DNA from 3 places in the Flavobacterium sp. DSR2-3-3 genome. Region 2 is predicted to be linked to each of the others. Evidence: riboswitches for the same ligand, from Rfam matches in the RefSeq annotation. Region 2 holds a riboswitch; each other region holds the start of a gene.
The links. A riboswitch is a leader RNA that binds a small molecule or an ion and turns the genes downstream of it on or off. The one in region 2 is predicted to bind S-adenosylmethionine.
Positions count from the first base shown of each region.

Region 1: another riboswitch for S-adenosylmethionine. It lies ahead of ACP7AQ_RS00205 (homocysteine S-methyltransferase family protein); the one in region 2 lies ahead of ACP7AQ_RS04945 (Na+/H+ antiporter NhaC family protein).
Region 3: another riboswitch for S-adenosylmethionine. It lies ahead of ACP7AQ_RS00270 (alpha/beta fold hydrolase); the one in region 2 lies ahead of ACP7AQ_RS04945 (Na+/H+ antiporter NhaC family protein).

Region 1 is NZ_JAFCUP010000001.1:45,686-47,957, forward strand. Features, by position in the region: gene ACP7AQ_RS00205 (homocysteine S-methyltransferase family protein) at 30-1,079, opposite strand; SAM riboswitch class I at 1,374-1,493, opposite strand; gene ACP7AQ_RS00210 (NAD(P)/FAD-dependent oxidoreductase) at 1,586-2,272, opposite strand, start outside.
Region 2 is NZ_JAFCUP010000002.1:505,461-507,732, forward strand. Features, by position in the region: gene ACP7AQ_RS04945 (Na+/H+ antiporter NhaC family protein) at 1-719, opposite strand, end outside; SAM-I-IV-variant riboswitch at 774-870, opposite strand; gene ACP7AQ_RS04950 (hypothetical protein) at 998-1,420, opposite strand; gene sucD (succinate--CoA ligase subunit alpha) at 1,636-2,272, opposite strand, start outside.
Region 3 is NZ_JAFCUP010000001.1:60,703-62,974, forward strand. Features, by position in the region: gene thrA (bifunctional aspartate kinase/homoserine dehydrogenase I) at 1-270, opposite strand, end outside; gene ACP7AQ_RS00270 (alpha/beta fold hydrolase) at 289-1,251, opposite strand; SAM riboswitch class I at 1,330-1,437, opposite strand; gene ACP7AQ_RS00275 (hypothetical protein) at 1,670-1,879, opposite strand.

The sequences.
Region 1 (2,272 bases), on a different contig from region 2:
GTTTGAAAAAAACCTTGCAGGAAATTTAATTACATGGTCGCAGTCGAAACTCTAGGTTTGTACTCTTTTGCAATATCAGCAATCAATTTGATATGTTCCGGCGTTGTTCCGCAACAACCGCCTATGATATTGACTAAATTATCGTCTAAATATTCTTTGATAAAGGCTTGCATCTGTTCCGGCGTTTCATCATACTCTCCAAAAGCGTTGGGTAATCCTGCATTAGGATGAGCCGACACGTTGAAAGAAGTATTTTGTGATAAGGTTTGTAAATACGGTTTCAGCAAATCAGCTCCTAAAGCACAATTAAAACCTACGCTCAACAACGGAATGTGCGAAACCGAAACTAAGAAAGCTTCTACGGTTTGACCTGAAAGTGTTCTTCCTGATGCATCGGTAATGGTTCCGGAAACCATGATTGGAATATCAATATTGCGTTCGTCTTTGACTTCTTCAATAGCGAAAAGTGCCGCTTTGGCATTTAACGTATCGAAAATGGTTTCCACCAATAATAAATCACTTCCTCCTTCAATCAACGCTTCCACTTGTTGTTTGTAAGCAATACGTAAATCATCAAAAGTTACCGCTCTGTAACCCGGATCATTTACATCTGGCGACATACTCGCCGTTCTGTTTGTTGGTCCAATTGAACCGGCTACAAAACGAGGTTTATCTGGATTTTTGGCCGTAAATTCATCGGCTACTTCTCGGGCAATTCGTGCCGATTCGTAGTTAAGTTCATAAACAATATCTTCGAGATGGTAATCTGCCATTCCAATGGTGGTTCCAGAAAAAGTATTAGTTTCAACAATATCTGCTCCCGCTTCAAAATAGGCGGCGTGAACTGCACGAATCGCTTGTGGCTGAGTTATTGACAATAAATCGTTGTTTCCTTTTAAGGAATGTGGAAAATCTTTAAAACGTTCTCCACGGAAATCCTCTTCAGAGAAATTGTAACGTTGCAACATGGTTCCCATAGCTCCATCGAGTATGAGTATGTTTTTTTTGATGGCATCATGGATAAGCCCCTTAGCCCCCGAAGGGGGAACTCCTAAACTATCTTTTAAAATCTTTGACATAACTTTTATTTCTTGCAAATCTCGAGACCTATCGAGATTCGTTCTTTTGATTAATAAATACAAAAGTTCACTATTTTAAATCTATAGCCCCGATTGCAGTGGTATCCTTTTTTTATTTTACCTTATTAGGGTTTAAAACCCTAATAAGGTAAAATAAAAAAAGATATAGCGTAAAGCGGGAACGGTACTGGCAAAAAAACGCCAATTGTTCGCTCCTGATACTTAAAATAATTCAGCAGGCTAAAAATATATGTTGTCAAGAAAAGGTTTGAGAAATACTGGGTGAGTATTCGTGTGTTATCTATCTTTGATACTGAAACTGGTTCTGTATAAAGTAGAATGTAGCACCTTCTTTAAAGATAAAGGGTTGCTAAGGTTTCATCGGGTCTTTCCCTCCGCCTTTCGTGATAACTTTCAATAAATATAGGAACAGTGCAAAGTAAAGACAAAGCGCTAATACTTGCAAGTATTAGCGCTTTATTTTTTAACTAGTTTGTACTAAGTTGTTAAACTATGGCTTTAACCACGGCTTTTGGAGCTTCTTTACGAGTTCCGTCAAATCCGTCAACACCAGAAACTGTAGTATATTTCAATACATATTTTTTCCCCGGATTGATGATTTGGTAGGCTGCCTGACACATCATAGTTGCTTCGTGGAATCCACAAAGAATCAATTTCAGTTTTCCTGGATAAGTGTTTACGTCACCAATGGCAAAAATTCCCGGAATATTCGTTTGATAATCCAAAGCATTATTTACTTTGATGGCATTTTTTTCAATGTCTAATCCCCAGTCTCCAATAGGACCTAACTTTGGAGTTAATCCAAAAAGCGGAATAAAATAATCCGTTTCTATAGTACGATGCGCTCCATTTTCCTCAATATCGATTGACTCCAAATGTTCGGCTCCATTCAAACCAACAACTTCTGCCGGCGTGATCATTCTTATTTTCCCTAAATCTTTTAACTCCTGCACTTTTTCGACCGAATCCAAGGCTCCTCTGAATTCATTTCTACGGTGAATTAAAGTCACTTCGGAAGCAATATTCGACAAGAAAATACTCCAGTCTAAAGCAGAATCTCCTCCACCAGCAATCACCACTCTTTTGTCTCTAAATTTTTCCGGATTTTTAATGAAATATTTGATTCCCTTATCTTCGTAAAATTCGATGTCTTCTATCAATGGTTTTCTGGG
Region 2 (2,272 bases):
ACTAAAATGTAAGGTACAGTTGCTATCCATGAAAAATCATTTTTTGCAATGGCAACGGTCACAATATCCGAGTTCAAACCAAGATAAAAGAACACCAGAATAGTAAAAACTGCAGCTGGAAAAGCAATAAACAAGTTAATTTTGAACTTGTCTTTTAGATCACATCCTAATGACTGCGTTGCTGCGATGGTAGTGTCAGAAATCATGGAAAGATTGTCTCCTAACATAGAACCACCTAATAAAGCGCCAGATATCAATGGTAATGAAGCGCCACTTTTATCAGCTAATGCGACAGCGATTGGACCAATCGCTACAATTGCACCTACTGAAGTTCCTGTAGCAGTTGATAAAAATGAAGCAATCAAGAAAATCCCCAATGGAAAATAGGCAACGTCGATAGTATTTATTCCAAGATTCACCAGAGCGTCAACTCCGCCCATCGCGTTACTTACCACCGCGAAAGCGCCGGCCAATAAATAAATTAAACACATCGTCATGATTTTGCTTTCTCCACATCCTGCAATTAGTGTAGCAACTTTAACGTCAGTTGAAGATTTGAATAACAAAAAAGCAGCAATAATACCCACCAGAACAGCGACTGGCGATGGAAAAGCATAAAAATCTTTTAGAATAATTCCTGCTCCTAAAAAAGTAAAAATAAAAATAAATAAAGGAATTAATGCAAAGGCACTTCCTTTGTCTTTGGAAAATAAAGTCATAAAAATAATTTACAATTAAAAATTATGACGAAAAACAAAGCTAAAAATGGGAATGTAAACAACATTTTTTCCAAAGGATTTGGCTTATCGTTTTAGCACCTTGCTTGCTGTTGCAGGTTGCTATCCTATTGTAGGATTCGTGATAACGGGTGCAAAAGTAATTAATTATTTATGAAATATTTGGAATTTCATTCAAAAAATAATAATTCAAAAAAAAGCGCCACATAAAAATATGACGCAATTACAATTAAGATATTGAAAAAACAGGCTTTAAATAATTAAAAAGCTACATTCCATTTTGGTAATCTTCCATTTTCGTCAAGGAAATTTTGCAAAACTTGTCCTTCTACAAATGTTGGGATTACTTTCGTATTGTCATTGAATGTTTCATACCAAACCACTTCAAGCGTGCTGATATCTTCTATTTTCATTTGTGCTGGCCAAGAATATTTTCTTCCAGTTTTTGCAAATTGGTGTCCTTCTACAATTTTATCTTTCAAGCCACCATTTTTAATTTTCAAAGTTCCGTTATTTTGAATAGTTCCAGTAGAACCAACCATAATTAACTCTTTTTCATCTCCAACGGAATACACTAAAAATACTCCAGATCCTTCTGAAGCATTACAAACTTCTGCTAAACTATCTTCTGTAGTAAATGAAAACTGATTGGTAACTTTAAATTTTTTTAATTCTTTGTACATGTTATTTTATTTTTATTTGAACTGGCTTCGGCAAAAAAATACCCCACAAAACCGTGAGGTCAATTAGAAACCATTCGTTTATGTTTATTCTTATTAGGATTGCAGCTAAAAAACAACTGCATTTAATAAAGTGCAAAGATATTTCTTTAATTCAATTTATAATAAAAAAGCCCCACAAATGTGAGGCTTTTAAAGATATTTAATCAGAGTTTAGATTAACCTAAAACTTCTTTTACTTTTTTACCAATTTCAGCTGGAGAATCTACTACGTGAATTCCACATTCTCTCATGATTTGTTTCTTAGCTTCGGCAGTGTCATCTGAACCACCAACAATTGCACCTGCATGTCCCATTGTACGTCCTGCTGGAGCGGTAACTCCTGCAATGAATCCTACAACTGGTTTACGGTTACCATCAGCTTTGATCCAATGGGCAGCATCCGCTTCTAATTGTCCACCAATTTCACCTATCATTACGATACATTCTGTTTCTGGGTCGTTCATCAATAATTCAACTGCTTCTTTTGTAGTGGTTCCAATAATTGGGTCTCCACCAATACCAATTGCAGTAGTGATTCCTAGTCCTTGTTTTACCACCTGGTCAGCTGCTTCATACGTTAATGTTCCCGATTTAGAAACAATACCGACAGTTCCTTTTTTGAAAACAAAACCTGGCATGATACCAACTTTAGCTTCACCCGGAGTAATTATTCCTGGGCAGTTAGGTCCTATTAATCGAGCGTTTCTTTCTTTAACATAACTATTTGCTTTTATCATGTCAGCAACAGGAATTCCTTCAGTAATTGCAATAATTACTTTTATTCCAGCGTCTGCAGCTTCCATAATTGCGTCA
Region 3 (2,272 bases), on a different contig from region 2:
TTTTTCCAAAACGGTGAATTCCTCAGACAAATCAACGCTTTCATATTCGTTTTGTTGGTATTTTTTGAAATCCTCAAAAAGCGGTTTATAATCCCCATTTTTAGATGCAATACTTAAAATTTCTTCTAATTCATCCGTAGCATTTCCTCTTGCCGAAACCACAATGGCAATTTCTTCACCCTGATTTACTTTATCGGTTATTATTGCGATCACCTTATTTATTCCGTCGCCATTCGATAATGATTTACCCCCAAATTTTAATATTTTCATTGTGTACTGTTTTTTGGCTTAGAATATATCCTGAAGCAAATTGTGCAATTGTTTGTATTCTATCAAAAAAGCATCGTGTCCGTGAATGGAAACAATTTCCTGATAGGTTACATTATTTTTATATTTTTTTAATTCCTCGTAAGTTGCTTTATTTTCATTTGCAGTAAAAAACAAGTCTGAATTGATTCCTATAATATGAATCTCTGCTTCAATTTTTGAAGTTATCTCTTCGAATGAAGCGCGGTTTCTGGTAATATCGATCGTTTTTAACAGTTGATTCATCATTTTATATGACGAGATCTGAAAACGTTTCTGCAATTTTTCGCCGTGATGCAACAACCAGCTTTCTACATTAAAAATTGCTAATTCTTCATTGGTTGTTCTCTGAAATTTTGCCGCAAAAGATTCCGGAGTTCGATAACACAGCATGGCATGAATTCGAGCGTCTTCAATAGGTTTTGAAGAGTTTTTCAGGATTTGTTCCTGCAAAAAGCAATTGGCAATCAGCCAATCCGTCGATTTCCAATCGGTTGCAATAGGAATTAAGTGTTGTGTAATTTTTGGCTCTAAAGCAACCATTTCCCACGCGATTCCTCCGCCAACAGAACCGCCAATAATAGCATAGGTTTTTTTAATTTCAAGAAAATTAATCCCTTCAATAAAAATTCTGGCAATATCTCTGGTAGTAAAGTCCGAATAATTTTCGATAATCAAATCATCAAAACCATTTCCGGGAACATTAAAAGCGAGTATCGTATATTTTGTGGTATCTATAGTTTTATTTGCACCAATTAAATCATTCCACCACCCCGTTGATCCAACAACTTGCGAATTTCCGGTCAATGCATGATTTACCAAAACGATTGGCGCGGTATGTAATTCTGGTCCAAAAACTTGAAAACTTAAGTTTAAGGCAGCATAAAAAGCGCCACTTTCAGTGGTGAAATTTTGTAATGTAATGGATGTTGGTTTATTTTCCAATTGCAAATCTTTTATGATTTTTGACTTGTGTCTGGAAATATTAGAAAGAAAGCTAGGAGTTATCTAGACAAATTCTTAGTGTTATCTTTCCACGTTTGGCGTGGTAGAATGCAGCACCTTCTTCGATAAATCGAAGGGTTGCTAAGGCTTCATCGGGTCTAATCCCTCTGCCTTTCTTTATAACATTTCAATACGTTTGTGAACTTAAAGATGCAAATTAACCACTATTTTTTGAAATAACCAAATTTTTGTACGCAATCGATTTTTTGTTTGATTTAAATAAAAGCGTGATCACAACAAACATACAAATGTTATTTTGACGAAGTATCATAAAGCTAATTAGATTTTTTACTTCGCCAAAACAACAATTTTAAATACTTTTTTGAAGATCTCAAAACCGAAAATAAATTCGGATTTCTTAAATAAAAAGCACTTCATTCTCTTGGGAATACATTAGAAAAAGTAATGAATTTGGCACTGTTTTTTGTGCCAAAGCATCGTTTTTTGAAATTTCGAATCTAGGGTGAATCAGTTCATTTTTAGAACTGCTCTCTTTTTCCTTTTTCCTCTTAAAGTCAATACTTTTTAGTACTTGAAATGTCTTGGTAAAATACTTCGTTGCGCTCATAATTTTTAGGTATTAAATTTTTAAACTCATTTTTGATTTCATTGTAATTATTATTTTAAAATTTAAAAAGCTTCAGAAAAACAAAAAACCCTTTTAGACACATATCCAAAAGGGTTTTAAGTTATCATACTAACTTATACTTTTGGAATCAACTGACGCAAATACGCATAATGGCCTTTGCATTCATCACATTATTGACTGTTGAACTATTTGGATGCTGGAATTTTTGGTTGTTCATGTATGCTACTATTTCTGTAAAATTATTAGGTTGTATTCAAAAAAAAAGCTTCCCGTTATTTGGGAAGCTTTTGCTATATAATTTAATTTAAAATTATGCAATGAGCGACCCTAAGGAATTGTCCTGCGCGACTTTAAACATAGTGTAAATATTAA